DNA from 3 places in the Chryseobacterium gambrini genome. Region 2 is predicted to be linked to each of the others. Evidence: riboswitches for the same ligand, from Rfam matches in the RefSeq annotation. Region 2 holds a riboswitch; each other region holds the start of a gene.
The links. Region 2 has a riboswitch for cobalamin ahead of PFY09_RS19560 (acyl-CoA thioesterase). Riboswitches for the same ligand answer to the same signal wherever they lie in the genome.
Positions count from the first base shown of each region.

Region 1: linked by a shared signal. The riboswitch ahead of PFY09_RS07000 (TonB-dependent receptor plug domain-containing protein) and the one ahead of PFY09_RS19560 (acyl-CoA thioesterase) in region 2 are both predicted to bind cobalamin.
Region 3: linked by a shared signal. The riboswitch ahead of PFY09_RS03550 (5-methyltetrahydropteroyltriglutamate--homocysteine S-methyltransferase) and the one ahead of PFY09_RS19560 (acyl-CoA thioesterase) in region 2 are both predicted to bind cobalamin.

Region 1 is NZ_CP115857.1:1,567,924-1,578,456, reverse strand. It holds gene PFY09_RS07005 (DUF5074 domain-containing protein) at 1-84, opposite strand, end outside; gene PFY09_RS07000 (TonB-dependent receptor plug domain-containing protein) at 101-1,930, opposite strand; cobalamin riboswitch at 1,962-2,137, opposite strand; gene cdd (cytidine deaminase) at 3,045-3,527, opposite strand; gene PFY09_RS06990 (NADH:flavin oxidoreductase/NADH oxidase) at 3,627-4,679, shown strand; gene PFY09_RS06985 (DUF2752 domain-containing protein) at 4,718-5,011, shown strand; gene PFY09_RS06980 (CCC motif membrane protein) at 5,029-5,361, shown strand; gene PFY09_RS06975 (endonuclease) at 5,433-7,493, opposite strand; gene PFY09_RS06970 (endonuclease) at 7,633-9,168, opposite strand; gene PFY09_RS06965 (hypothetical protein) at 9,390-9,704, shown strand; gene PFY09_RS06960 (DUF4136 domain-containing protein) at 9,768-10,292, opposite strand; gene PFY09_RS06955 (DUF5522 domain-containing protein) at 10,294-10,476, opposite strand; gene PFY09_RS06950 (hypothetical protein) at 10,517-10,533, shown strand, end outside.
Region 2 is NZ_CP115857.1:4,221,153-4,231,685, forward strand. It holds gene PFY09_RS19525 (RNA polymerase sigma factor) at 1-578, opposite strand, end outside; gene PFY09_RS19530 (PaaI family thioesterase) at 975-1,409, opposite strand; gene PFY09_RS19535 (1-acyl-sn-glycerol-3-phosphate acyltransferase) at 1,483-2,079, opposite strand; gene PFY09_RS19540 (PspC domain-containing protein) at 2,397-4,118, opposite strand; gene PFY09_RS19545 (PadR family transcriptional regulator) at 4,129-4,458, opposite strand; gene PFY09_RS19550 (cytochrome P450) at 4,672-6,012, opposite strand; gene PFY09_RS19555 (HD domain-containing protein) at 6,335-6,925, shown strand; gene PFY09_RS19560 (acyl-CoA thioesterase) at 7,015-7,398, opposite strand; cobalamin riboswitch at 7,508-7,685, opposite strand; gene PFY09_RS19565 (hypothetical protein) at 7,749-8,543, opposite strand; gene PFY09_RS19570 (helix-turn-helix domain-containing protein) at 8,658-9,617, opposite strand; gene PFY09_RS19575 (hypothetical protein) at 9,847-10,533, shown strand, end outside.
Region 3 is NZ_CP115857.1:787,046-797,578, reverse strand. It holds gene PFY09_RS03560 (hypothetical protein) at 23-352, opposite strand; gene PFY09_RS03555 (hypothetical protein) at 356-847, opposite strand; partial or broken gene PFY09_RS03550 (5-methyltetrahydropteroyltriglutamate--homocysteine S-methyltransferase) at 944-3,062, opposite strand; cobalamin riboswitch at 3,449-3,633, opposite strand; gene PFY09_RS03545 (VOC family protein) at 3,745-4,131, opposite strand; gene PFY09_RS03540 (hypothetical protein) at 4,148-4,843, opposite strand; gene PFY09_RS03535 (hypothetical protein) at 4,926-5,492, opposite strand; gene PFY09_RS03530 (hypothetical protein) at 5,498-6,076, opposite strand; gene PFY09_RS03525 (TIGR01777 family oxidoreductase) at 6,314-7,216, opposite strand; gene PFY09_RS03520 (hypothetical protein) at 7,237-7,581, opposite strand; gene PFY09_RS03515 (HPP family protein) at 7,578-8,183, opposite strand; gene PFY09_RS03510 (single-stranded DNA-binding protein) at 8,346-8,678, shown strand; gene PFY09_RS03505 (HRDC domain-containing protein) at 8,696-9,151, shown strand; gene hisS (histidine--tRNA ligase) at 9,397-10,533, shown strand, end outside.

The DNA.
Region 1 (10,533 bases), 1.9 Mb from region 2:
CATTACATATTCATCATCACTACATGAAACATTAATCACAAGGATCAAAGCCAGTAAAAGCTGAAAAAGTCTGTTGAATTTCATAATATAATAATTGATTTTAAAAATTTAAGTTGATGTAAAAACTGTAGTTTCTTTTAGGTAATGGATAATAAGCCATCGTTTCATAAATCTCGTCGGTAATATTATTTACCCTCAATCCTAAAGTATACTTTTTGGCAACAGTTGCAGACAATCCTGCATTCAGGACGAAATATGGTTTTATAAGATAATCGTTATTCTCATCAGAAGTGGTAAAAGTCTTACCCGTAAACATTCCCTGAACATACAGATTCATAAATCGGTACTGATAATCTGCATTCCCGAAAACCTTATGAAGAGGAACATACATCAGCTGATTTTTCGTCTCAAGATCTACAGATCTCGTATAGCTGTATCCCGTATTTATTTTTAAAGAATGTTCTTTAGAAAACTTGTGCTGAAACCCAATTTTAGACTCAAGACCATAAGACTCAACATTTCTTACGTTTCTTGGTGACCAATATCCCATAGAAGTAGGAATCCATTGGATCATATCCTCTATTTTCATGTAATAAGGCGTGATACTCAACATGAATTTTCCAAACGTCAATTCGTGGCTCATTTCAGTCTGCAAAGACGTTTCAGCCTTCAGATCCAAGTTTCCGCCCGGATTCCAGTAAAGATCATTAAAAGAAGGAAATCTGAAATTCTTTGAAAAACTTGCCCCTAAACTGTACCAGTCAGAAACCTTCCATTTACCAGAAAAAGAATAGAGTAAAGGCGATTCTATATTTTCAATAAAATCCTTCTTGATTCCGGCTTCCAGTCTCAGCTTTTGGGTAGGGAAATATCTCAACAATCCTGCAACAGAATAAATATTTCTCTTTACATCCTCAATTCTGAATTGATAGCCTTCCCCTTTATTGATCTGAAACTCTCCGATAAGATTAACATTCAGTTTAGGCGTGATGAAATAATTGAAATCATCTTTAAAAATCAGGATTTTTCCCGTTCCGCCACTGGTTTTAGGAGCCTCAAAAACTCCGAAATACTGGAAATTTTCTTCCGTGTAAGCCGCTTTCAGGCTGTTTGAAATCGATTTCGAATTCACATCGTGGGTAAGAAGGCTTCGGAAAGTCTGCGCTGCATATTTCGTACGATTGCCGTTTTCCGTGAAAATAGGATAATTCTGTTCCGCGTCGTACAACTGACTTTGCCACGAGATTTTCTGATTTCGGGCAATTTTATAGCTAAAACCTATATTCGCTGTACCGTTAAAATATTTACCGTTTCGGTTGATATACTGCTTCTCAGGAACCTCATAATTATTTTGACTGATGAAATAATTTCCGGATGCCTTAAAACTGAAATCTGAATTGCTGAAAGAAGTTTTAAAATGATTCTGGAACGTCTCATAAGAAGCCACTTCACTATGTAAAGTTGCATGAAAACCCTCATTAAATTTCAGTTCATTGTTAAGGTGAATACTTCCTCCTATTGCTCCGCTTCCGTAAACCACACTTCCGCCGCCAGCTTTCACTTCTATCGCATCATAACCGAAAATCGCGATATTATTAACATCTCCCTGTCCTAAAAGAACAGAATTGATGTTAATTCCATTCCACACAAAAGCAGTCTGCTGCGCCGTTGTTCCCCTGAAAGAAGGTGAAGAAACCGCACCGCGGCCATTTTCCTTAATATAAACAGCCGACTGAAAACGTAACGTTTCAGATAGATTGGCGGAATTTTTTTCGATGTCTTTGGGAGTAATTGTAGTAACCGGATGAAAAAGTTTCACCTTATTCATCTGATTGTCAAAAACATAAACGGTGTCAATAGCTTTCTCCTGCGCGTAAAGAAAACAACCGTATGATGCAAAAAGCAGTACTAAAGATCTTTTTAATGCCATTCCTATTTTACTTTTCCTCCGAAAGCAATGTTTTTAAGATTACATTTTGGCAGGTCTCCTGACTTTCGCTTTCTACACCTTCCCGTTTTCACAGTGGTTTATCGTAGAAATCTTATATGCGATTTACAGTTGCGGGGACAGTTTGGGATTTTCGCCCAATTCCCTTTTCATTCCAAATTAATGGAAACCAAAATTTTTGCAAAGATAACTTTTTTAATTTATTGACAAAAAAAATAGCCGTTAAGTATCTTTTTAATAAAACAATGATTTGTTGTGTTGCAAAAAAAAACAAGATCAGGAGCTTTTTCCAGCTTTCGCTACTCGCTTTTTTTGGATTCGGCGGCGGCAAAAGCCGCCGCCGAATCCAAAAAAGAGCTCAGACATGCCGCTCAATCTGGGCTAGGAAAATAAAACCGCAGAAAATAAACAGTTTTATAAAACTCAGATTCTATTGAAAAATAAATAATAATTTTCAGCCAGAATTATTTAAAATGTATTAAAAACTTACTTTAAGTTTCTTTAAATTCATTTTAAATTTAGCCGCAAAAAAGACAAAAAACTTTATTGGATTTATTTAAGTATTTCAAAAGTCTGCAAAGAGAAAAAATCTCTGATTTTTTTTAACTTATGTGCTCTTTTTTTTCCATTTCAAGGATTAAACTTAAAAAACTAAAGTGTTTAAATCTTTTGCATTTTTTGTGGAAAAAAGTTTAAGCAAGTTTTTTAATTACTTTAAAATAAGCATCACTAAGGAAGAAAATCAAAGATTTTCAAAAACTAATGGGTTCTTCTATTTTAAATACGCATCATTCAAAATCTCATGTGACTTATGTGATGAAAGAAAGTCCCTTCTTAAAAAACTTTCCCTTAAATAAAAATCCAGCCAGGAGTTTAAACTTTTTAAAATAAAAATAAAAACGCTAAGGTGAAAGGTTTGATAAAATTTCTATTCTTTTAAGACACAAGGAGAAAATTAAAAATTTTCTTTTATAATGCTGATGAAATTTTATCGCAGATAAAATCCTTGCGCCTTAAAGCATACTATCTTAAACAACTTTGCGCCCTTGCGAAAATCCAACCTGAATTCTTATTTACTATTATTTAAACATTTTAACTATAAAAAAGTACCGTCAAAATAAAACGGCAGAAGATCCTTAATAGAATGTACCTTCACCACCTCATCATTCAGATTAGAAAAATAAAGCTCAATATTTTCATTCTGCTTCGTTTCATATTCAATAATGCTCTGTCTGCACGATCCGCATGGTGGAATCGGCGGATTTTTCTCAGAAAACTCCTTCGGTCCGCCTACAATAAAGATTTTCTTTATTTTTTCAGACGGAAAATTTGCCCCGATCCAGAAAAGAGCAGTCCTTTCCGCGCAAAGCCCCGAAGGATACGCCGCATTCTCCTGATTGTTCCCGGTGTAGATCTCTCCGTTTTCCAGAAGCACAGAACAGCCAACCAGAAAATGAGAGTAGGGAGCATAAGCATTCTCGCGCGCTTCTTTCGCTTTTGCAAATAATTTTTTTTCTATATCGTTCAGTTCAGCGTTATTGTTAAAATATTCGTAACTGATATGAGTTTCTTTTTTCATATATTGTGGGTTTAAAAAAAGGGGGATAAATTTACTTTTTTTTCATGAGGTGGGCAACACCATCACATTCTTTAAAAATTTTAAAAATCAGATCAAAAAATGTTATACACTCCAATCAGATTCAGAAATGTTGAGTTGAAAAACCGTTGGGTAATGTCTCCAATGTGTATGTATTCTTCCGAAAACGGATTAGCCAACGACTTTCATTTTGTGCATTACGGAAGCAGAGCGCAGGGCGGAACAGGATTAATCATCGTTGAAGCAACGGGAGTAGAACCCCGCGGAAGAATTACCAATCACTGTATGGGAATCTGGAACGACGAACAGGCAGAAAAACTCCAGAAAATTGTAAAATTTGTACACCAGAACTCAGAAACCAAAATAGGAATTCAGCTTGCGCATGCCGGAAGAAAAGGATCTGCATGGAACAATGTACAGATCCCTATTGAAGAAGGCTGGGAAACCATCGCACCAAGTCCGATTCCGTATCATCCGACCGAAAGAATTCCACATGTTTTAACCATTGAGGAAATTAAAGAACAGGTTGAAAACTTCAGACAGGCAGCAAGAAGATCTGTAGATGCAGGTTTCGATGTCATAGAGATTCACGCGGCACACGGTTATCTTATCCATCAGTTTTTATCACCGCTTTCCAACATTAGAACCGATGAATATGGCGGAAGTTTCGAGAACAGAATACGGTTTTTAATTGAAATTGTAGACGCCGTGAATGAAGAATTAAATGAAAATGTCGCTTTATTTGTAAGAATTTCCGGAACAGAATACGCAGAAAACGGCTGGGAAATAGAAGACAGTGCCGAGCTTGCTAAAATCCTTAAAAACCATTCGGTAGATCTTGTTGATGTTTCCAGTGGAGGAAATATTCACGGAGTAAAAATTCCGGTTCACGAATGCTATCAGGTTCCGCTTGCGTCACAGGTGAAAAATGATTCAGCAACAAAAACAGGAGCTGTAGGATTAATTACGAGAGTCAATCAGGCAGAGGAAATTCTGCAGAAAGGAGAGGCAGATTTAATATTTATCGCAAGAGAAAGCTTAAGAAATCCTTACATCGCAGTTCAGGGTTCTTTTGAAATGGATGAAGAATGCTTCTTTCCGCATCAGTATTTAAGAGCAAAAATTTCTAAATAATTTTTTTATATATTTGAGAATCATAACCATATATTACAATGAAAATAGAAGACTTTATGCTGCCTTGTCCCATCAAGAAATTCTTTGGAATCGATTGTTTTGGGTGCGGAACGCAGAGAGCTATCGTCATGGTTTTTGAAGGCAGATTTGGCGAAGCATTTCATATGTTTCCTGCAGTCTACACTTTATTGCTTTTTTTCGGAACGGTTTTCCTCAATTTTGTAGACAGAAAACGGAATTACAGTAATATTTTAGTTTTTCTTGCGATTATCAATGCCGTCATTATGGTTACTTCTTATTTTTATAAACATTTATACTTACCTATACATTAATCAATTAAATTATAACTATGGAACAACAAAAATTACCTAATGCAACGGCGGTACTAATCTTAGGAATTGTATCAATTATCGGATGTTGCTGTTACGGACTTCCGGGACTTATTGCAGGGATCATTGCATTGGTTCTGGCCAAAAAAGACGGAGAACTTTACAGAAAAAATCCGACAGCTTATTCAAATTACGGACAATTGAATGCCGGAAAAATAATGGCAATCATCGGAATTGTATTAAGTATTTTATACGTAGTTTACGTTGTTGTCATGATTTCTACTCTTGGCTGGGACGCTATGAAAGACCCGCAACTGATGCAGGAAAGAATGAGAGAACTGATGGGACAGTAATTTCTTATTAATTTAAAAATAAAAGCCTTCTTTCAATCGAGAGAAGGCTTTATTATTTCTTAAAGGAAAATTTATTTCACAATAAACTTCAATGAAGAAGCATCTAACTTTAAAATATAAATTCCCTGCTCGAGATTTTTAATTTTAATAGAATTTTTACTGTTTTTAAAAGGCTGATCTATTGTCTGCATTACTTTTCCGTGAAGATTATAGATCTCCGCTTTCTTAATATTCTGCGTTTCTCCTTTTACAAAAATTTCATTGTTGGAAACAGGATTAGGCGAAATCTGTAATGTATTCTGATCTGAAATTAATTCGGAAGAAATACTTTGAATCTGCTTTGCCATTCCCGAATAACAGGTCCAGCTCAGATCATCAAGAGCAACTCTGTTGGTGGTAGAATTATTTTCTAAAGTTACCACCACATTCCCCGGAATATTAATATTGCTTATTGTGGTAGTTGCCGCACTGATGTTGTAAGGAATTGTTCCAACAGCCGTTCCGTTTACTTTAACGGTGAAAGTTCCGTTAGAACCTGTAAATTTCAGTTGAGTAGTTACAGTCAGTGATCCAATTCCATTCGCTGAACTGCTTGAAGTTAACGCGCCGTCTCTTATTGTAATCGCTTTGTTGGAAATCGTCTGATCCGTTCTTGCATCCGTTGCTGTCCACGTAATGCCGTTGTTTGTCCATGTTCTCGTTAAATATCCTGTTGTACCTGCAGGAATATTTTCAAAATTTTCATAGACGCAATTTGTCGGAGGAGGAACCGCATCCGTAGTTCCCGAAACTGTAGAGCTGTTGGCTGAAGAATTTCCTGCAGCATCTTTAGCAATCACATTAAAGGTATAAGTTGTGGAAGCATTTAAGCCTGAAATAGTCGCAGAAGTTGCACTTACCGATGTTTTTAAACTTCCGTTCATGTAGACATCATACGAAGTAACGCCAACATTATCTGACGAAGCATTCCACGACAGCGAAATGCTGCTTGGCGAAGTTCCCGTAACCGCAAGACCGGTAACAGTGGAAGGAGCCTGTGTATCGATCGGAGCATTGGTTGTACCTGAAACGATAGAGCTGTTCGGAGATGAATTTCCAGCAGCATCTTTTGCTACAATATAAAAAGGATAAGTAGTGGAAGGACTTAATCCGGAAATGGTTGTAGAAGTGGAGCTTACTGTTGCCTGTAAATTTCCGTTCATATATACATTATACGACGTAACCCCGACATTATCGGTTGAAGCATTCCATGAAAGCGAAATGCTGCTTGAAGTAGTTCCGGAAACACTAAGCCCTGTCACGGTTGTCGGAGCCTGTGTATCTGCGGGAGCCCAGATCTGGTTTACATAATTCGGATTATCGATAAAAGGATTTCTGTTTCCCTGATAAGCATAGGTAGCATTATTCCGGTTGATTTCCGCCTGAGATACAGGATCCTGATTGTGCCAAGCCAGCAGAACATTAAGTTCCCAGGTCTGCAATCCCGGAAAAGCAGAATTACCTAAAATATCTCCCGAAGAAAATGTAGCAAGCTTACTCTGATAGCGGGTTACAAAATAAAAAATCATACGCGCAACATCCCCTTTAAATTCATTAACAGGTTCAAAAACAATCCCAGAATATCCGGGTGAAGCAGAACTTCCAAGTTTAGAACCGTTAGACGATAGCGAAGTCGCAGTTCCTACGATTCCAAAAGGATAATCTGCCCTCATGGCATTTACTTTTCCGTCTGTTGCTCTGATGAAATTGATGTCGGAATACATCGGCGAAGCAGAATTAAACAAACTCTGAGGAATAATATGTTCTCTGTTATAGCAATTTCCTTCTTCTGTATACGTTCCGCATTGGTTGGTTACAGGAATAAAATTGTAAGGATCTGCGCCGGTAGGATTTTCAGAATAAATGTCTAAAATAGAACCGTCGTTTTCATAATTTTTGTCGATGTCGGTTATTTTAAAACCCGTCCATAGTGCGTTGTAGCCTTTGTCCTGATGACCGTTCGTAATAATTGAACTCAATGCTGTTTTCAGAGAAGCTCCGGAAAGTCCGTTGGCAGAATTATAATAACCCGCAGGAGCCTGAGCATTTGCCAAAACTGAAGCAAATCCCCACATTAATAGTTGTTTTTTCATGGTAAATTTTTAAGATCGTAATATTACCATAAAATTTATAAATATAAAATTACAGAATCGTTAATTTTTAATGAAATTCATATAAAATAAAAGCCTTCTTTCAATTGAGAGAAGGCTTTATTATTTCTTAAAGGAAAATTTATTTCACAATAAACTTCAATGAAGAAGCGTCTAATTTTAGAATATAAATTCCCTGCTCCAGATTTTTAATTTTAATAGAATTTTTACTGTTTTTAAAAGGCTGATCAATGGTCTGCATTGCTTTTCCATGAAGATTGTAGATCTCCGCTTTCTTAATATTCTGCGTTTCTCCTTTCACAAAAATTTCATTATTGGAAACAGGATTAGGCGAAATCTGTAATGTATTCTGATCTGAAATTAATTCGGAAGAAATACTTTGAACCTGTCTTGCCGTTCCGGAATAACAGGTCCAGCTCAGATTATCAATAGCAACTCTGTTGGTGGTAGAATTGTTTTCTAAAGTTATAACGACATTCCCCGAAATATTAATATTGCTTATAGTGGTTGTTGTTGCAGAGGTATTGTAAGGTACGGTTCCTACCGCTGTTCCGTTTACTTTAACGGTGAAGGTGTCATTGGAACCTGTAAATTTCAGTTGGGTAGTTACCGTTAATGAGCCAATTCCATTCGCTGAACTGCTCGATGTTAATGCGCCGTCTCTAATGGTGATTGCTTTGGTGGAGATCGTCTGATCTGTTCTGGAATCTGTTGCTGTCCATGTAATCCCATTATTTGTCCATGTTCTTGTTAAATAAGAAGCCGAACTTTCAGAAGGAATGGTCTCAAATGTTTCGTTACCGCAGCTTGACGAGCTTGGTGGAGTAGATGTACCTCCGGAACCAGAAGCGGAGCCCCAGATTTGGGTCACGTAGTTAGGATTATCGATAAAAGGATTTCTGTTTCCCTGATAAGTATAAGAAGCATTGTTTCTGTTAATTTCCGCCTGAGAAACGGGATCCTGATTATGCCAAGCCAATAAAACATTCAGTTCCCAAGTCTGCAAACCCGGAAAAGCAGAACTGCCCAACATATTTCCGGATGTAAACGTGGAGAGTTTGCTTTGGTATCTCGTAACAAAATAAAATACCATTCTTGCTACATCACCTTTAAATTCATCAATAGGCTCGAACACTGTTCCCGAGAAACCTGAAGAAACAGAATTTCCAAGCTTAGAACCGTTTTTTGAAGTAAACGTTGCAGTTCCCACCTTTCCGAAAGGATAATTAGAGCGCATTCCGTTTACTTTTCCGTCTGTAGCTCTGATAAAATGAATATCTGAAACCATAGGAGAGGCTTCGTTAAAAAAGCTCTGAGGAATAATATGTTCACGGTTATAACAATTTCCTTCCACCGAATAAGTTCCGCATTGGTTGGTAACCGGTGTAAATTTGTAAGGATCTGTACCTACAGGTTTTTCTGAGTAGATGTCCAGAATAGAACCATCATTCTCATAGTTCTTGTCGATGTCAGTTGTTTTGTACGCCGTCCAAAGTCCGTTGTAGCCTTTGTCAAGATGTCCATTCGTAATAATGGTGCTTAAAGCCGTTTTCAGGGAAGCGCCGGAAAGTCCGTTAGCAGAGTTGTAGTATCCCGAAGGAGCCTGAGCATTTGCTAAAACAGAAGCAAATACAATCATTAGTAATCGTTTTTTCATGTCAAGATTTTAGACTTTAAGATTACTATAAATTTATCAATAAAAAATTACGGAATTGTTAAATTTAATTATGCGTAGAATGGTATGCAAGATTAAACTTTGTTTTTTTATTGAAAATGAGATGATTTTGAATGGTTTTAAGTAATATTGAAAATAAAAATTTAGAATGTATTAAAATTACATTTGGCAGATATTTTGTCTTATTCTGGAAAATCACCATTATGAATCACAAAATAAAAATTGCACTGGCATTAATTACCGGCGGGACTTTGGTTTATCTTAGCCGAAAGATGAAAAACTCAAAGAATGAACCTGAAATTTTCACAGGAGAAGACGGCAAAGTCTATAAGAAGGATGAAACTTATTTAACCACAGATGGTAAAATGTACAAAAACGGAAAAGAAGTACATTTCAAAACCCCTGAAACATCAGAAAAATCTGTAAACCGGAATTTCCAGAATGATAGAATTCAGAAAAATTATGAAGCTCATCCCCAAAATGTCGGCTATCATCATAAAGGAACGAGACATCATTAATTCAATAAAAAAGTCAATGCAATTACTGCATTGACTTTCTTATATATTTGATTGATTTATATCTTATTTCATCGGAGGATAATTCTTCATAATTTCCGCCATAATTTCAGGAATTTGCTTTTGTTTCGCTTTAGGTCTGTCAACAGAAATTCCGCTTCCGATTCCCTGCCAAACCAGTTTATTGGTTTTAGCATCTACCAGATCCACAATAATTGCCCCTTCATTATAGTTGCTCGTCCATGTTCTGTTCATGCCTATTCCCCATCCGAAAGGTCCGCCCCAACCCCATGCTCCGTAAGGTGAAGTCGTGGTAACGTCCGTTACTTTTTTATGGTTGGCTTTTATATTTACAATCAGATCAGGATTTTCTCCGGATTGAAGACCTTTGCTTTGAAGCTGTCTCGACAGTTCATTCAAAACTCTGTCTTTATCAATATCATTCAGTTTTAAATCATCAATTCTTAATTTATAAGTTTTGTATGAATTAAAATTTGCCGTGTCCGCATAGTCAGAACGTACGTTGAAAGGACTGCAAGACGTTAAACCCAAAGTAGCCGAAGCTAACAGTAAGAAGATATATCGCTTCATTTTATTTATTTTTTTTATCGTTTTTAATAAATGTATCGGTCTTTTTATCGTATCCGTAAGGACAATGTCTACAGCCACTTTTACAGCAATGTCCTCTCTTCAGATGAAACTTTTCCGTAAAAACTTTATACCCCTGCTCGTTGTAGTAAAAGTCTTCACCTTCTTTGATGTCAAAAAGTGCCATAGGTTAAATCTCTAAGTCAAAAAACTTTATATTTGTTAGTATGATAATTATATGCCA
Region 2 (10,533 bases):
AAAATAACAAGCAGTTGAGCCATTTTTTTCTTCGGAGTATTTTGATTGACAAAATTCTTCATCAGATAATTCTGAATCGATTTTTTCGCTCTCAAAAGGTGAGATTTTGAGGTGTTTACGGTAATTCCCAATAAACCGGAAATTTCTGCATGAGAATGATTTTCAATAAAATACAGATTGAAAACGGATTTATGATGGGATGGAAGATTGTCGATAGAAGACAGCAGTTCTTCACTGGTGAAGTCGTAAACGAATACATTTTTCTCTTCTAATAAATGATGGTTCATTTCTGAATAGGTATCTGGGATTTCCGAAGGTTCTGTGGTTACAAAAGTATCTTTGCTGTGTTTGCGGATGTGTTGCAGTGCATTATTTACCACAATTTTTTTCAGCCATGCAAAGAGAGCCTTTTCGTCATTCAACTGATCGTTTTTCTGGATTGCGGTAATAAAGCTGTCCTGCACGATGTCTTCTGCCGTGTAAATATCATCAATATATCTTCTGCATATTCCCAGAAGTTTCGGGGAATAATCGAGATAGATTTTCTGCCAGTTGAAGTTGCTGCTGTTTTGCTTCATAATTTAATTCGCGACAAATAGTAGGTTTTTATTTACCGGAAGTATTATTAAAATTTTTTGATTATCCGTTATTAATCATAATGCTTAATTTTTACGCAAAGGATCGCTAAGATTCTTTTATATACCAGCTGTTTTTAAGTTCGCAAAGGCGTTTCACTCACCAAAGAACTCAAAGATTTTCAATTATGACCAATTACGGGCAATATATAAAATTTTGACCTTTTCAAGATAAAGTTAAATCTTTATATAAATGAACAGTGCCGATAAAAAATAAATTTAAAGTTTTCATGGTTATTATTTTCTTATAAGATGCAGAAAAAATAAAAGGTTGCAGCAGGAAAATAAAAAAAGCTCAAATTTTTTTTGAGCTTGGTATTTTTCAGTGAAAATTTAATCTTATCGGTTGATGATATTGTTCGTCATCGTGGTATGATTGATGAGCTGACCTTTTTCATCGCGGATCTCAATTTCTGAAACATGCATCGTTTTTCCTTTTCGGATAAATCTTGCAACGGCTGTTACGATTCCGTCTTTTTTGCTTCTTAAATGGTTGGAATTGATGTTGGTTCCCACTCCGAAATATTTTGTACCATCAATAAAAATATTAGACAGGCTTGAACCCATGGTTTCTGCCAATACACAGCTTGCGCCACCGTGCATAATTCCGAAAGGCTGATGAATTTTTGGTGAAACAGGCATGGTTGCCGTTAATGTTTCATTGTCAACATCAATATCCGTAAATTTTATATCCAGAGTTTTTGCAAATGTTTCTCCGCCCCAGTTGTTGATGAATTCTAATATTTCTTCCTTGCTTTTATCTTTTATGAACATATTTTTTAATAATGAATAATAAGTGATTGGTAATGAGTAATTTTGATAGCTTCTAGCTTCCAGCCTCTATCTTCTAACTTCCAGCCTCAGAATCATTTCCCATGATATTCGGGTTCCAGTTTTCAGGGATTTTAGGAACTATATCATTTTTTATGTAGTAATCCTGAATTTCCTGCATAATTTCTGTAAACGGTGCAGATGCAATTCTTTCGTAGGGAATGGTATACCCAAGATAAATGATTTTTCTTTTAAAATCTCCCGCCGCGAGAACGATAGGAACTTTAGCCGCTAAAGCCATGTGATAAAAACCTTTTCTCCATTTCGGAACCCAGCTTCTTGTTCCTTCGGGAGTGATGACCAGACTGAAATCGTCTTTTTCAAACTGTTTGGCTACGAAATTCACCAGATCATTCTTCTGGCTTCTGTCGATCCCGATTCCGCCCAGACCTTTTACAACGCTTCCGTACCAAGCTTTGGTGTGTGCATCTTTGATGATGATTTTTAATGGTTTTTTCAGAGACCAGTAGGAAAGATTTCCTAAAATATATTCCATGTTGTGCGTGTGTGGCGCGACTACAAGAATACATCTGTTCAGAACGTTTTCGTCGCCCTGAAGAACGACTTTCCAGCCCATTAATTTTAGCAGCAGTTTGCCGATCAGCTTTCTCATATAGTTTTAGATTAAAAACAAAAAAGTATAACCAAAGTGGTTATACTTTACAAATATATTGAAATATTATCGCTCTTAAAACAGACTGCTGATTAAATCAACAATTTTCATTACAATTTCTAGTGCCAGTTGTACCATGATTATTGAATTTTTATTGAGTGTTTTGGTTATAATGTTTTACTACACAAATATAAAGATTTTTATTAATATAGCGAATAAAATCTTTATATTTTTTTGTTTTCAGTGAGAGAAGAAGAGTGTGAATTTCAAACGGTTGAGTTATTCATTCACACCTTCTGCCACTCTCTGCAGTTTAGTTATTTGGTTTGTATGGAAATTTCGTTTTTACCTTCGTCTACCTTGAAGTCGATGTTGGCTCCTTTCATCTTTTTGATGCTGCTTTTCATGGAGTCGATTACCTGATCTGCCTTATTACTCGGAACTTTTTTTCCGTTAACGATAATGCTGTCTTCATCATCAGAGTTGTATTCAATCGTAGAACCGTTTACCGTGATTTTATTTTTCTCGATTTTGATGTTTCCGTCTTCATCTCTTTCCTGATCGTCATCATTAATTCCGTCTGCATTAAGATCTCCGTCGAAGCTGATTCCGTCTTTTTTTACAGGGATCACTACGGTTTTCAAAGGAAGTACCAGTTCATAATCTATGCTGTAATCTCTGAAACGGTGTTCGTAAGGATATTTGATGTAGTTTGGAAGAATAATTTTATTGTTTACCACTTCTACAGGAACGCTTACATTTAACGGAAGGTTATAGCCTTTAGCTTCTTTTTTAATAATTAAATAAGGCGTTTTGATGTCTGCTTTTCTTGTTACATCCATATGCATCCAGTCTCTTTCGTATACGGAAACTTTGTCTGAATAAAGATCATCATCGTATCCTTTAAAGTTCTGAGGAATGGAAACCTGCTTGAAATCTACATAAATACTGTCTGATTGGGTGTTGATCGCAATTTCTTCTGTATCTTCTTTATGACCTTTCAGGAACATTTCTCTTTTTGCCATGCTGAATCCGAAATAAGTACCTAAAGTGATGAGTGCAAGGAACAAAGCTCCGATTACCCAGCCTGTATTTCTCAGTTTTGTTTTAGGCGAAATTAATTTGATGCTTAATAATCCGAATAACATGGCAGGCAATAAACTTCCAAGAGTAATCAACGCCATGATAATATACTTCATATTGTCGTTATCAAAATAGAAATTCATCTGGCTGATCGGCGGAAAATCGCTGTCTGCTCCCATGAAACCGAATACCACAAATACTCCGATTAAACAAGATAAAGACATGAATCCGAAAATTCCTCCTAAAATATATCGTAATACATTCCAAAGTCCGCTTCCGGCGTTGTTGATGTAGGGTTTGTTTTCGATATAGATTTCTCCGACCCTCTGAGTAGATTCGTTGGCAAACTGTACCAATTTATTAGACTCATTCTTAAGATTGTCGAAGTTCATAGGCTTTCCCTTCATTTTCAGGAAATCTGCTGCGGTTTCTGCTTTTGGCAAAACTGCCCAAAGAATGATGTAAAGTAAGAAAACCAAGGTTGAAGAAACGGCCGCCGTAAAGATTCCAAGGATGAAAACACCAAGCCAGATGGCTCTCATGGCAGTAATATCCATTCCTACGTAATGCGCTAAACCTGCGCAAACATAAGCGATTTTTTGTCTTTCAGGATCACGGAACAGTTGCTTTTTATCAGAATATTCGGTTCCTGAAGTGTTTGTTCTTTTGGTATTTTTTTCAGAATAATAAGCTTCTTCCTGCTCTTCGATTTTTTCAGGGCTTCCGATCTGTGCAATTACTCTTTCTACATCCGAGTCGTTAATTACCTCACGTTTTGCCATAGAATCTTTGAAGATTTCTACCATTCTGATTTCTATGTCATGCATTACTTCATCTGCTTCCGAAGCATCCAGAGAGCTTCTCAGAGCATTCAGGTAATCGCTAAGTTTTATGTATGCGTGTTCTTCTATGGTAAAAGAAAAACCTGCGAGTCCTATTGAGAGTGTCTTGTTCATAGCTTTGTTTTTAATTTTTTTGAGTGATTTGGTTAACTGAATTGGTTAATTCGTTCCAGGTGTTTTGAAGTTCATCTAAAAATAATTTACCTTTTTCGGTAATCTGGTAATATTTTCTCGGAGGTCCTCCTGTAGATTCTTCCCATCTGTATGAAAGAAACTCGCCGTTTTTTAATCTAGTTAAAAGAGGGTAGAGTGTTCCTTCTACAACATCCAGTTTTCCTTTTTTCAGTTCATCGATTAAGTCGGAAACGTACATTTCGCGATGATTGATGAGACTTAAAATACAGAATTCCAGAATCCCTTTTCGCATTTGCGCTTTGGTATTTTCAGTATTCATCTTTAATAAGTTTTGTTAATTAGTTACATAATTTTCGAAACCCGGAACCTAGCTAGTTGTACCTGTTTCGATTTTACATTACAAAGATATGTAATTAAAATGGTATTATGCAATACAAAGTAGTGAAAAAATATAAATAAATAGTTTAACTAATTGATAGTCAGTTTAATTATTTTTAATGAGAAATTTTATATAATGAGAATTTTATGAAAATCAGATCATATTTTTAACAATTTTACCTTTTAGGCTCAATGTTCTTAAAGTAACCAAAGCTTTTTTCTTTAATTCTTTCTGATATGATACGAAGCTGTAGTTTTTGTAGAATCTACGGACGATAAGAGCCATTTCCATCATGGCAAAGTGTTCTCCTATGCAGAGTCTCGGTCCTGCTCCAAAAGGGTAGTAGGCGAAGTTTTTGGCATTTTCATCATCAAAACGTTCAGGAATAAAAGAATCGGGATCATTCCAGTACTTCGGGTTTCTGTGCAGCCCTGTAATATAGAGGATTATTAAAGTTCCTTTTTTCCAAGAGTAATTTTTAAAGCTGTCGTCTTCCAGAGCCTGTCGGTCGATTGCCCAAGCCGGAGAATGCAGTCTCATTGCTTCTTTGATAATATTTGAGGTAAAGGATTTTTTCATTAAGCTTTCTGTACCAAAAGCATTTTCACCTTCTGCAACAATTTCAGCTTTTAGCTTTTGTTCAGCTTCAGGATTCCGGCTGATCTCGAAAAAGATAAAACTTAAAGCATTGGCGGTGGTTTCGTGTCCTGCAACGAAAAGAATGAGCATTTCATCAATTAGCTGTTCATCAGACATCGGAAGCTGTGTATCTTCATAACGTGCCTGAATAAGCATATCCAGCAAATCATTTTTTTCTTCGCCTGAGCTCCTTCTTTTATCCAGAACATTTTTAATGATATTTTTTCCCTCATTGCTTTTTCTCATCACTTTATCAATTATCCCAAGACTTTTTATCATCTGGCTATACAAAGGAATTCTTACTTCTTTCGCAAAGACTTCCTGAACTTCGGTAATGATTTTTCCTAATTCTTTTACGCTTTCTTCATCAATATCCGAGCTGAAAAGTGTTTTAGCAACAATGTTGAAAGCCAGAGTGTGAAAGAAGTCGTACAAATCAGTCTCCGGTTCCTGTGGAAAAGCCTGAAATGCTTTATCAATTTCAGTCTTCATAATGCCAACCAAGTTGGAGATTTTGATCTTACTGAATCCCGGCTGGATGAGTCGTCTCTGTTTCAGCCAGTCTTTCCCGTTATTGGTAAGCAGTCCTTTCCCGATATATTTTCCTAAGATAACCGATTGTATATCAGATTTATAATAGTTTTTATGGTTTTGCTTTAGAATATATTCAATAAATTCCTTATCCTGAGAAAAGATAAAATCGATGTTCGTTATGCTGGCTTTAAGATGAAAAGTGTCTCCTGCAATGTTATGATTTCCGCTGATCACTTCTAAAGGATTGTTTATTCCGTATAAAAGTGAATACAGTTTTCTTTTTCCTTTAATTTCTGTAGGATAATTGTAATTTGGGGTCATGTTGAATATTTATAATAAATGTAATACTAATCTCTGAATTAAAATATGTTTAAAGCTAAAAGTCATATTTTTGTATTACCTGTTTTATCATTTTAATTTTATGCTTTTTTTAATTTTAACCATAAAAGAAACGAAAGATTTATCATAAATTCATTATCAAAATAATCAGCGTTCTCATAAGCATGAAAGTCTGATATTTTTTAAACCAATATTTTTTTCTTTTGTGTAGAAACTTTAACAAAGTCAGGTGGATTTTTTAAGTAAAAAGGATAAAAAATATTCTAAATGATTGAGGAATAATGACGTCTAAATAATATATACAATGAAAATACAAAAGGAAATCGATTTTATTCTGGCTGTTGATGCCCTGAAAAATGTACAAAGAAGAAATTACAATGCAGACGATTCACGAAGGGAAAATACGGCGGAACATTCATGGCAGATTATTATTCTGGCGCAGATCCTTTTTCCGTATGCGAAAAACAGAGCAGATATCGATTTGTTGAGGGTAATCAGAATGTTGTCTATTCATGATTTGGTGGAGATTGAAGCAGGAGATACTTTCATATTTGATGAAGCGGCAATGGTTGGGAAATTTGAAAGAGAGAAAGTTTCAGCTCAGAAAATCTTCGGAATTTTAGACGAACCGCTGCGCTCCGAATTTTTTAATCTTTGGCAGGAATTTGAGGAAGAGCAGACTCCTGATGCAATTTTCGCCTGCGCGATCGACCGCATTATGCCTTTTATTTTAAATTCCCATACTTCAGGAAAAAGCTGGACGGAAGCCGGAGTCACGGAAAAGCAAATAAGAAATATGCTGGAAAATGCCATTGTAAGAGCTTCAGATGAATTGGGAGAGGCTTTTCAATTGTTGCTGCTGAAAAATTTGGAAACTGAAAAGGTATTGAAATAGAAAGGTTTCGGCGGGCTTTGCCCGCCGAAACCGCCTTAAAGAACATTGAAAATATTGGATTCCGGCGACAGAAGGTCGCCGGAACCTTTTTATAAGATTTGGATAGGTTTCTTAAACTCATCAATCGCTACAAAAGTAAAATCGCCTACGATCGCTCTTTCCCTTTCATACGAATACATCTGTTCCGTGAAAATTTCCACATTTACTTTCATACTCGTTTTTCCGACGTGAACCACTTTTCCAATCAGTTCAACAATGGTTCCGGCAGGAATCGATCTTTTAAAATCAATCTTATCGCTGCTTACGGTTACCACGCGTTTTCTTGCAAATCTGGTGGCAGCAATAAATGCCACTTCATCCATCAGTTGCATCGCTGTACCTCCGAAAAGGGTATCGTAATGATTGGTTGTGTTCGGGAAAACCGCTTTGAAAATTCGGGTTTCAGATGCTTCAATTCTTTCTTCTGTAGTCATATATCATTATTAATTAAAGCGAGATGAAAAATAGAAGAACAACAGAAAAAGCAGAGACAGAAATCTCTGAGTGTCCATTAGATCAACAAACTTCAAATCGCGAAAGTTTTTTGTTATGAAGAAAAAGGCAGGTCTCCTGACTTGTAACATCTTTATTTCCTTCCCATGACCAGCACAGTGGATTTTAATAAAGACTTCAGTTACTTACAGTTGCGCGACAGCTCGTGATTTTCACACGATTCCCTTTTAATCTGCAGTTAAGCAAAACCAGTTTCCTGAAAAGTAACAGACTTTACAAAAGAGTTAAAGACGGATGCTTTTCGGGTACAAAAATAATGATTATTAATGAATTATTCGGGAGTTTTATAGATGATCTGGCTTTCGGCTTTTCCCTGTTTGATAGTCCAGATCGTTGTATAGCGGTTTTCACCGGAACCGTTAATCATATATAGAAAAATATGATCATTGTCGATGGCGGTTACCCCAACATTATTGAAATCCATTGTAGGCTGAAACATATTTTTAATGGCGTCTCTTACAAAAACAGAACCTCTTCCCGGCTGCTGAACGCGTACAGATTTTATTTCGGTTAAACCTTCAGGTAATTCCTTTCCTATACCCCAGGCTTTTACTTTGTCAACTTTAATAATATTTCCATTGGCATCTTTTTCCTGTTTCTTGATGTGCGCATAGGAAGGATAAACATCAATGATGACTTTTGTTCTCTGATTTCCCGGAATTTTAGGATTGGTATCGTCTGTAAAGATCAGAGATTTTCCGTTCTTGGATTTTGAAGGCGTAAATGGTGCTAATTTATCTACAAAAACCACACGGTTTTTATTAACCATACCTTCTTTAGTAATGCTGTCGTATCTCACGAAAGGTTTTTCCGTGTCCTCTTTTTCAGGATATTTTATCCAGATCCATTCCGTTTCTCCCGGTGCAGGTTTTTCGTAAATAAAAACATCTCCTGTTTTCATACGGATTTTATCGACGATTTTTCTGTAGTCGTCTTTATGAACGCGCACCATTGCATAACCTTCTTCAGCTTTTACAACACCGAAAGGAACTTTATTCTGACCTTTCGCCAACACAAAAGAAAAAACACCGAAAACTGAAAGATAAAATGCTTTACGTAGAGACATCATCATGAAATTTTTTGACAGTTCAAATATATAAATTAAAATTTGTTTAAACTTTTCAAAAGTATAAAAGTAAACTGATGAATGTATCTAAACTAATTTAAATTAAAAAAACTGTCATGAAACCTTTGTATTGGTTTTCTGTATATATTCACTCGGAGTTACCCCTTCTATTTTCTTGAATACTTTATTAAACGTTGACTGATTTTTAAATCCGGCTTCAGAATAGATATGCATTAAAGTCATCGTTTTCAATTCATCACTCTGTAATTTATCTTTTACATATATCACTCGATGCGTATTGATGTAATGATTAAAATTATCGAATCCGTTGATTTTTATGGCTTTGGAAATATAATTGTTATTCACTTTAATCGTACTGCTGAGCTCAGAAATCGTTAAATCTGCATTTCTGAAGAGTTTATTGCCAATCACCTCATTGTCTATTTTCTCAAAAATATTTTCCGCAAGTTGTAAATCTTTATCTGCAACCGGAACGGGTTTGGAAATCTTCTTCTCAATAAATATATCTTTATTCTTTAAATTTTGAATCTGGCTTTTGTAATAAGTTCCTAAAAATATCTGTATCAGATTGACGGTAAGGATGAAAGCATCTGTAAGACGTCCTTTTTCAAGATCATTAAAAGGATATCCGAAATAATCGTTTCCGGCAAATATACAGCAAAAGCTTATAAGAAAAATGGCGTATACGGTAAAGAAAACAACTTCTCTTTTAGAAAAAAAAGTATAAGCCCAGAATGGCAATGTAACAATCCATATCAGACTGCAGACAGAAATATTCCAAAATCTGAATATGATAAACAGATTGTAGAGCGGCATTACAATAATGAAAATTTTTACGACTTTAAGAACATCATAGTTATTGCCTACTATATAAAAAGGAAGCAGTAATGAAAAAAAACCTCCGATGAGATAATAAACCATTACCGGATCTTTCATATAAAATGAGAAAACCAGGATGAATGTAATAAAAGTTACACCCAGTATATAGACGTATCTGTTGGCGAGCTCTCTTTTCAGATTAAGCACTTCGCTCTCAATATTTTTTTTCCCCATACCAATCTAATATAATAAAATTCAGAAAATCACTTATTAATTATTTTGATTATCAGTAGTTTATATTAGTTGCAATGAAAAGCCATTTATCATTTATCTTTTGTTTTAGACTCGATAAAGTGACTTTATATTTGCAATGTGTTTTTCAGTTAGCAAAATTACAATAAAAATTTAAGCTTTATAATTGTTAATATAAATATCTGATGAACCCCCTTAAAAAACATATATTATGACGAACAAAAAAAAATTATTTCTTCTCATTTCCTTTACAGTTTTGGGATTTAAATCTTTTGCTCAGGTTGGTATTAATACCACGAAACCGCAAGGTGTATTTCACGTAGACGGCAAATCTACTTCTGCCACAACGAATGATCCGAACAACGCACCAACAGATGTACAGTCTTCCGACGACTTTGTTGTTAAGAGTAATGGAAGTGTAGGTATTGGTACGGTAAATCCTGACGGTTCCGCTATACTCGACATGAATGTTGATCAGCTGACCTCGGGAAACAAAAAAGGTCTTCTTGTTCCAAGATTGGCTTTGACATCAAGAACAGACATTACAACCATTCCTAATCCTGCAAAAGGCTTACTTCTCTATAATTTAGGAACAAATTCAGGATTCAGTTATTCAGGATATGTTTTTTGGAATGGAAGCGAGTGGCGACTGATAGAAGACACTTCTCCGGTTAGCGCAGTTGCTGTGTTAAACTGTAACGCGGCGGCGTTGGATCCATCCCAGTTGATTGACGGCAATACTCCTACAGCGATTACTTCCGGAACTATTATGAAAATACCATATTCCGGATCAAATGGAGGTCAGTACAGCGGAATTACATTATACTCCGTTGGAAATCCCGGAATTACAGCAACAATTGCAGGCGGAAAACTGGAAGCAGGATCAGGTTCTTTGGTA
Region 3 (10,533 bases), 1.1 Mb from region 2:
CATTAATTAAAACTTTTCAAAATTATTTATTTTCATGAAAATATTCATAGGCTAATCCTTCTAAATCTCCATTTTCAGAAATTAAATTATCATTTTCATCAAATATTTTAAAACTTTGCTGTGAATCTCCAATACTTGCGGAACCATCTAAACCTAGTAAGATGGTGTAAAAAGTATTTGTCAAAAGATCAGAAATTATATCCTTCAATTTTTCAGTTTGAGTTTCATTTAAATTTAATTCTTCAACTTTTAATGAAACAAGAGTTCTATATTCTGCTTGATTATCAAAATATGAATTAAGAATATTTTGTTTTTCTTGGTAGAAGTTTTTTACGAATTCTTTGGTGGTCATTTACTATTTATTTTCTAAAGTTTGTATTCTCTTTTCAGAATTCTTAACATTTAATTGCTCTGTTTTTATAAGAGTTTTCAGAATTTTTAATTGCTTGTTGTTCTCAGATAGTTCTTTTTTTAAGTTTTCGATTTCGGATGAATTTGAATCTTTAAAAAGCTGAATTGCACTTATAATTAAAGCTATGATAGAAATGATTATAGTAATTAAATTCCATTTTTTAGATTCCCATAAAATTTTTCTTTGATAGATAGAGTGATCTCCAGATTTTATAGCTTCTAACCCAAATTTTGTTATATCGTAATAACCTTCTCCTTTGCGAATAAAATAGTCATATCTTAAACCTAAATTAATTGTATTTTCAATGACCTTTATATCATCAATATTTTCAGGGTTGATAGCTAATTCTTTATAATAATCCCGAACATAAAAAGTCGTTTTTCCATCTAGTAATTTAAATAACTTATTAAGTTTTTGTTCGTGTTCATTTGTCATAGTAAAAATTTACAATACTAAAATAAATAATATTCTTCTAAATGTTATATTCTTTATAAAAAACAGGAGCCCTGAAGCTCCTGAAAATATCAATATCTAATGAGTTTGTACAGCAAATAATTTACTTGCCTCTTTAGAAGCCTCTACCATTGCAATCAACGCTTTTTCCGTTTCATCCCAATGGCGGGTTTTCAAGCCACAGTCGGGATTTACCCAAAGTTGCTGTGCTGGAATAACTGCTTGTGCTTTTTTCAGCAATACTACCATTTCCTCTTTCGATGGAACTCTCGGCGAATGAATATCATAAACTCCCGGTCCTATTTCGTTCGGATATTTGAAATCAGCAAAAGCATTCAGCAGCTCCATCTGGCTTCTGGAACATTCAATCGTAATAACATCCGCGTCCATATCGGCAATATTCTGAATGATATCATTAAATTCCGAATAGCACATATGTGTATGAATCTGCGTCGCATCTTCCACACCGCTCGCTGAAATTCTGAAAGCTTTCACTGCCCATTGAAGATAATGCTGCCAGTCAGATTTTCTCAACGGAAGACCTTCACGAATTGCAGGTTCATCAATCTGGATAATTCTGATTCCTGCTTTTTCCAAATCATTCACTTCGTCGCGAATAGCTAGTGCAATTTGTTTACTCGTTAAAGATCGCGGCTGATCATCACGCACAAAAGACCATTGAAGAATAGTTACTGGTCCCGTTAACATTCCTTTCACCCATTTTTTCGTTAAAGATTGCGCATATTCAGACCAGTAAACCGTCATCGGATTCGGTCTGTACACATCATCGTATTGTTTGGCATTCAGTTCACCCTTTTTAAATTTTGCCCTCCAGTTTCTAACTTCTTTCGTCTGTGGAAATGAGCCAATTGTAGTTGTGGGGAATAAAGGAAGGTTGAGAATATCCTTTTGAGAAATTTTTCGGATGCTGAAAGGTTTGTTTCTTTTAGCATCTTCCTCGGTAGTTACATCTACACGATCCTTCACTTCGCTGTTATGAATTAGAGGTGATGTTTTGCGGCTTTCCAATGGCTTTTTTATTTTCAGCTAAAAGCAGGAGTGTGGAATAATCCGGATTTTCTGCGGCTAATTTTTTCAGGGTAACCGTTTCAGAGACTTTCTGTTTAGCAAAAGCCATCCATTGTTTAATTTCGGAGGATAAAACACTTTCGTTGTTCTCCAGATCAAGATCAGAAGGGCTGTGAAGCAATGAGCAGGAAGGAGCAATTAAAATTCTTTCCGAACCTATTTTATCTGTTGCCTGTCTAATGAGGCGTAGAGATTTTTCGAAATCATTTTTCCATATATTTCTTCCGTCAATTACGCCTAATGAAAGATGCAATGTTTCCGGAATTACTTTTAAAACTTCCTCCAACTGTTCCGGACAACGAACCAGATCGAGATGCAGCACATTTACAGGAAGAGAAACAGCCAGAGAAAGATTATCTCTTAAACCTTCAAAATAAGTAGCTACAATGATTTTCAGATGAGGAAACTGTTTTCTTATTTCGGTATAAATCAGACTGTAAGTTTCTTTTGATTTTTCATCCAGATCTAATGCTAAAAATGGTTCATCAAACTGGATGTATTCTGCTCCGTGAGTTTCAAGCTCTTTAAGAATCTGAATATAAACAGGAAGAATTTTCTGAGTCAGCTCCAGCTTATTGAAACCTTCCTCCTTTTCTTTCCCAAGCAGAATATAGGTTAACAAACCTATGATCATAAGTTTTGCATTTATTCCCACTTGTTTAGCATCCAAAAATTCGTTGATGATTTTACGGGAGAACAGCTTAAATTCCTGATTTTTATGGAATTCCGGAACAATGAAATGATAATTGGTATCAAACCATTTTGTCATTTCCATTGCAGTAATGTCCAGGCCTTCTTTCTGAAAGCCTCTTGCCATGGCAAAATAGAGATCCGTTTCAGATTTTTTAAGAGCAATCTCTTCATAACGTTCAGGAATAGCGCCTAAAGTTAACGTCATATCCAAAATCTGATCGTAAAAAGAGAAATCATTACACGGAATAAGATCAATTCCTGCTTCCTGCTGAAGCTTCCAATTGTTTTGTCGGATATTTTTCCCGACGTCCAGCAATTCGTCTAAAGTGATTTTGCCCGACCAATACTGCTCGCAGGCTTTTTTGAGTTCTCGGTTGCTACCAATACGCGGATAGCCAAGAATGTGCGTTTGCATTTTCTTTAAAACTTTTAAATTAAACAATAATTAATGTGTATAAAAGTTCTTCTGATGCTTCGCAATGCTTTTGTATAAGGAAATAGAATGGAGAGGTAAAGATACAGTAAGGACGCAATTTTCCCTTTACATAAGAGAATGCTCTGAAATTTTATCGTTTTGCACAAAGCTTTTTTCTCAGCAATAAGATGAAAAATTTTTTAACCGTATCTTCTGAAGCAGATGCAAAAAACAACTGCTGTATTGATGGTTGGCGAATATTTTTTCATTCTTAAAGTAATAAATTAATATTAAAAACTTTGCAATTAAAATCAAATTAAAATTTAGATTGCTACGTTCAAAAAAGTATCATCTGTCTGACCAAAAAAACTCCAAACCGCGAGAGCATTGTCAATTCGGAACAGGCAGGTCTCCTGACTTGTAACAGCTTTTATCATCCTTCCCGTTTGCACAGTGGATATACGTGGATAAAAACCTTTAGAGTATTACTTACAGTTGCGCGACAGCTCGTGATTTTCACACGATTCCCTATTAATCTACTTTACGTAAAACCTTTTCCGTTTGATGAAGTATGTAAAAGAACTGTTTTCTAAACAAATGTAGGAATTATATGTTTATTTTTTAAGTAATTCAGAAAATTATTCTGAATGAACAGTTATTTGGATTTTTTCGAGAATGTATTTTACAATGAGCTGTAGTTGCTTATCTCAATCAAATTTAAATCCGGATCTCTGAAATAAACCGATTGTATTTTTCCCAAAGCTCCGGTTCTTTCAACAATTCCTTCGATGATCTCAATATTCTTTTCCTTTAGTTCCTGTAAAACTTCATGAATATCGGTTTCGGAAATAAAACAAAGATCCGCAGAACCACAAGTGGGATATTCAGCTTTCGGTTCAAATTCTTTTCCTTTTTGATGAAGATTGATTTTCTGATTTCCAAAAGTCAGTGCTTTTCTGTTTTCTCCAAACGTCACCACTTCAAAACCAAGAATAGAGGTGTAAAAATCTACCGTTTTTTCAATGTCTGCAACTGTTAAAACGAGGTGATCTATATTTTTTATTTTCATGTTTGAATTGCAATTATTAAAGACTATTAAAAGGAATTATTTTTTCTTCAGTTAATTTTTTCTTCAGTCGATCAGCATACTGGTGCGCAAAAGTTTCTTTTTCAACTTTAGATAAAGCTGAGTAGTAATCATCGCGAATTTCTTTTGCCTCATAATCTTCATCACTTTCAAAAGGTCTTTTCACAACTTCTAAGTAATGAACATAATGCCCGAATTCATGCAGTAGAGTTCTGTACAATTGGGTATTTCTTGAAGGCTCTAAATTTAACTGAGAAATAAAACTTCTCTTATTTTGTGTAAAAATATGTCCGTCTCCTTTTAATCTTTCAAATTCTTTCTGATCTTCGATGCTTTGTTTTTTAGACCATATTAACTTTTTGTTTAAATCTATTGAGTCTAAAATTATCGCCGGAAAATATTCGTTTTCGTACTCAAAGCTGTAAACAAGTCTTCCCCAAACCGGCGATATTATTTCCTCCTTTCTTTTCGGTTGGCGTAAAACAATAAACTTTAAATCTCCGTAATCTTCTTTAGGAATATTTTCGATTATCTTTTCAAGATCAGAAACAGAACAGGAGTGATAACAGTTTTCGCGAAGCTCTTCAATGATAAATAAAAATTCGTGTCCATTTATTATTTTAGATTCTTTTTCATGCTTACCAATTCTTTCGTAAAAAGACTTTAATGTTCCGTTAGGTGTTGAAATTTTCAATTTATTATTTTGACTGAAACCTTGATTTTCGGTTCCTATATTTCTATTTCTTCTGGTCGCATTATACATTTTCAGAGCGTAATTATTTTTCGAGATAATTTACATCAAACCATCCTTTATTAAACGTTACTTTTACCGTGTCATTATTCTGAAGATCAAAAATAGATTTTAAACCTTTTGAAACTCTATAGTGGTTAATTTTTTGAAGATCCTCTTTATCATGAATATAATTTTCATTATTCAGCCAAAAAACTTTCTTTTCTTTATCATGAATTACTTCGTAAGTTTTATTGATTTCCGTATTCTTCGTTTTTGAATTGATTAAAAGCAAAGCATTATCCACCAAAGAATGGAATCCGAAATAAAATCCGCTTCCGAATATCATTAAACCCAATAAAATTAAAGGCACAGCCGAAAGCGTAATGCTTTTCCTTGAAACGAAAATAATGATTCCGGCAAGAATAGTAAAAATAAAAACCGTGTATTTCCATGAAAACTCTTTGAAATTTTTTATATCGTCGTTTAAATACAGATCTTTTACAAAGGGTTTGAGAAAAAAATCCTGCAACAAAAGAATGATAATAAAAATAATTATCAAAAAATATTTTCTGAAGAATGCTTTTGCATTGATATTATGGTTATTAGTCATCCTTTTTACTCCGTTCTCTGGAAAATATGCGTCAGTTTAGAATTTTTAATAAAATCCTGAATGGGTGTATCTTTTGTAGCATTTTTATCCGTTAATTCAAAATAATAGATCATCAGATTCGGAAACTTCGGATCTTTGCAGACCACTTTAAAACGCTTAACTTTTTCATCGGTACTTAAAAAACTCAGTTCAGAACCACCACTCAGTTTAATATTATTGACTTCGAAAGAATCTTTCCAGTTTTTTTGAAGTTTGGCAAATCTTTTCTGCGTTCTGTCGCTGTCTTCGTTTTCAAATTTATCCACCTGAAATTCTGTCAAAAGCTGAGGATAAACCAATCCTTCTTTAAGCATCATTTCAGTAATTTTATCAGATTGATCAAAGAAAATCGTTTTATCATCGAATTTTGCTGTATTGTCCTGCAAAACAATGTTTCCGGCAAATTTTCTGTAATTTTTTTTCTTGTAATCGTTTTTAAAATGTTCGGTTACCGCTTTGTCTTTCGGTCCTGCCTTTTCAGTTTTCTGCCCCAAAACATTCATGGACAGCAGCAAAGAAAGACTTAGTGAGAATATAGTTTTCATAATTTTTTTACTTCTGATATTTTCTATTAAACTTGTTTAAACTATTTAAGAATTAACCACAAAATGTACAAAATACAATGTTAAAGCGATTTCTATAATAACCAAAGTGCTCAAAAGAATAAAAATCAAAGATTTTTAAAAACTATTGTGCCCTTTTTGATTTGTAATGATCAACTTTAAATAAAAGTTTAGTTCATCTTTTGTGACTTTTGCGGTTAAATAAAAGTTTAAACAGACTTATTGTAATAAATTTTTTAAAGCATCTTTCAGATCCGGAAATTCAAACTGAAAACCTGCTTTCTGAATTTTTTCCGATGAAGCTCTCGAACCTTCCAGCAAAGCCTCAGAAAGTTCTCCGAACATCAGTTTTAAAACAAAAGCGGGAACATTGGGCATAAATAAAGGCTTGTGAAGAACTTCCGCCATTTTTTTTGTCAGATTTTCATTCGTTGTATGTTGCGGCGAATTCGCATTGAATGCTCCATCCAGTTCAGCATTTTTTAAAGCAAATTCGTAAATCGAACAAATATCATTAATATGAATCCACGGCATATATTGTTTTCCCGTTCCGATAGGCGAGCCAATGCCCATTTTTACAGGCGGAAGCATTTTTTTTAAAGCACCGTCTTTTTTCGAAAGCACCACTGCAGTACGGATTTTCAAGACTCTTTCAGCAACATTTTGTTCCTTAAAATCATCCGCAGCTTTTTCCCACAGAACTACCACTTCACTTAAAAAATCATTTCCCGGGCCATCATTTTCAGTAAAAATTTTTTCCGTTGTTTTGGTTCCGTAATAATTGATTCCGGAAGCAGAAATGAAGGATTTTAATCTGATATTATTTTTTTGCAGAGTTTTTAAAAGCAAACCTGCAGAATCTACACGACTGGAAATCAGTTCTTTTTTTCTTTCATCGGTCCATCGCTTTTCCGAAATATTGGCTCCCGCAAGATGAATAATGTGTGAAACGTTATCGAAAGCTGTTTCGTCGATTATTCCTTTTCTGATGTCCCATTCAAACTCGTTGCTGTTCTGTTTTTTTCGCGTAAGAAAACGGACAGTATACTCTTTTTCAAGTTTTTTAGATAATTCTTTGGCAACCAATCCGTTTGCACCTGTAATAAGAACAGTTTCTTTCATGTTAAAAATCTTTGTTGTTTCTAAGCCTGATTTTTTACGATCAGAACAAAATCATCCTCCAGAAGTTTATAGCCGTAATCGTAAATAAATTTATATTCAGATCCGTTTTTATAAACTTTCAGATTTGTTATATAATCGAAATCAAAACCTAAGCCATCAAGCTTGGATTTTGCAACTTTTGTTTTTCCGTCGGTATTTACTTCCGTCAGAATTCTGTAGTTTTTGCGGAGCTTGTTATTGATGTTCCGCATCAGATTGCTGGAATCCTTGTTCTGTTTGTTATTGTAGGCGTTTCGGCAGGCATCATTACAGAATTTTTTGTCGGATCTGCCGATAATTTTTTCGCCGCATTCGAGACAATTCATACTTTTTTCATTTTGTGTGGATGTTTGTGTTTTTTCTTCGGTAGGTATTTAAACCTGTTATGATTCGGATAACTTCTGTTCGAAGTGATATTATTGAAAATTAAAGCAATAATTAATAGAATAATGCATCCTGAAAGAACAGGAGAAAGAACATACCAATATCCCAGTTCCGGAATTTTCCCAGTCGAACTTACCGCAATCAGTGCAGTCGCTCCGCCGGGCGGATGCAGCGTTTTCGTGTATTGCATTAAAACGATGGAAAAAGCAACAGCCAGAGGCGCAGAAAGCCAGATAATATCCGGAACGATTTTATAGACTGTAACTCCCACTAAAGCTGACAGAACGTGTCCTCCGATTAAATTTCTCGGTTGCGCAAGAGGACTTTGAATGGCTCCGTAAATTAAAACGCTTGAAGCTCCGAAAGAACCGATTAAAAAGATATTTTCTGTAGCCGACAAAGTGTGTGACTGGATGAAAGCAATCATTCCGATTCCGAAAAATGCTCCCAAAAACGACCAGAAATGCTCTTTGTAATCTACAAGTGTCTCTTTGTATATTACATATTTTGAAACCCGAAATGTTCTTTTTATTGTCTTCTTCATAGCATTTCAAAGATACAAAATTATCCGTTTGCAAACGACTACAAACGAATTTAAATAGTTTTCTACCGACTCCGGTTCTGAAATTCAGCAACCTTTGCCACAGAGATTTGAGAAAAAGATAACGTCTCTTATCTGAATGTTAAATCTAAAAAAAATAAAGTTATGTCACTAAGAAACAAAGTTACCCTAATCGGATTTACAGGAAAAGAAGTAGAAATCATCAGCTTCGAAAACGGAAATGTAAAAGCAGCCGTTTCTCTTGCAACGACAGATCATTACACCAACGCAAAAGGTGAAAAAGTAGAAGAAACACAATGGCACAATCTGGTAGCTTTCGGAAAAACGGCTGAAATATTCCAGAAATACGTTCCGAAAGGAAAAGAAATTGCGGTGGAAGGAAAGCTTACTTACAGATCGTATGATGATAAAGATGGTGTAAAAAGATACATTACAGAAATTCGTGTAGATGAAATTCTTTTGTTGGGAGGAAAATAATCTAAAAATCACAAGCCATGAAAATAAAAGTTTTTAAAATAGGACTGGATGACAGACATCTTGAAAAAGATCAAAAAACACTGGAAGCATTTCTGGAATCGCACGATATCATAAAAGTAGAAACCGCTTTCGTTCAGGACGAAAAATACTGGTCGGTTGTTCTGTATTTTGATGAACTGAAAATCGTTCAGCAAAATGTAGTAAAAGATTCTAAAACGGCAAAATACTCCGCAGAAGATGAAGCCTTAAATAGTGATGAATTAAAAATACTGGAAGCACTGAAATACTGGCGTTCCGAAAAAGCAAAAGAACAGAACTTACCAAGCTATTTTATCGCTTCCAATAAAGAACTGATGTCTGTAGCCAAATATAAGCCTGCAAAAAAAGAGGAATTGCGTGATATCAAAGGTTTCGGAAAACACAAAATAGAAAATTACGGTGAAGAAATTTTGGAAATATTAGAAAGTATCTGATCTTTTTGGTTTTGTGAAACAGATATAGGTTTTGAGTATATGAAAGAAATTTCTTTAAAAAATAAAATTTAAAAAATTGATTTTCATATGTTTTTTAGTCTTTTCAAGCCTAACAGGTTTTTAAAAACCTGTTAGGTTTAGCATTATTTATTAATAAAGCTTAAACAAGCTTATTTGTAGTAAAAGTCCTTTCAATTCCTTATTTTTGCAGATTATATATATTAATATCATTTATCCATTATAAAATGAAGCCAAGTTTAGCAAAAGGGACGAGAGATTTTACGGCACTGGAAGTTGCAAGAAGAAGATACATCATCAACACTTTACAGAAAAACTTCGAGTTATTCGGATTCCAGCCACTGGAAACACCGAGCTTTGAAAATCTTTCAACATTAACGGGAAAATACGGGGAAGAAGGAGATCGTTTGATTTTTAAAATTTTAAATTCGGGAGATTACACTTCTAAAGTAAATCAGGAAGATTGGGAAAATAAGAATCATCAAAAACTGACTTCTCAAATTTCTGATAAAGCACTTCGTTACGATCTTACGGTACCTTTTGCAAGATTTGTGGCAATGAATCATAATCAGCTTACTTTTCCTTTTAAAAGGTATCAGATTCAACCGGTTTGGAGAGCGGATCGCCCTCAAAAAGGAAGATTCAGAGAGTTTTACCAGTGCGATGCGGATGTTGTAGGAAGCGAGAGTCTTTTGCAGGAAGTAGATCTGGTTCAGTTGTATCTGAAATCTTTCGCGGAGCTTGGGGTTTCTGTAACCATTCATATCAACAACCGTAAGATTCTTTCCGGATTGGCAGAATTTGCTGGAATTACCGATAAATTAATAGATTTCACGGTAGCTTTGGATAAATTAGACAAAATCGGAAAAGACGGTGTTGTAAAAGAATTACTGGAAAGAGGAATTGCTCAGGAATCGATTGACAAACTAGATTTCCTTTTCAACCAGTCGGATGATGCGCTGGAAAATCTTCTTCAGTTAAAAGAAAAGTTCACAGGAAATGAAGCAGGACTGAAAGGAGTAGAAGAGCTTGAATTTGTGATTACACAATCTTTAAATCTTGGAGTTGATATTCAGAATCTTGTTTTTGACATTACTTTGGCAAGAGGTCTGGATTATTACACCGGAGCGATTTTCGAAGTAAAAGCAGATGAAGTTCAGATGGGTTCCATCGGCGGCGGCGGAAGATACGACAATCTTACAGAAGTTTTCGGCGTTAAAAATATTCCGGGAATCGGGATTTCTTTTGGTCTGGACAGAATTTATCTCGTGATGGAAGAACTCGGACTTTTCCCTGAAGAAGCTACCTCTAAAGTAGAATTTCTTTTTGCCAATTTCGGAGGAAATGAAACGGTAGAAGCCTTA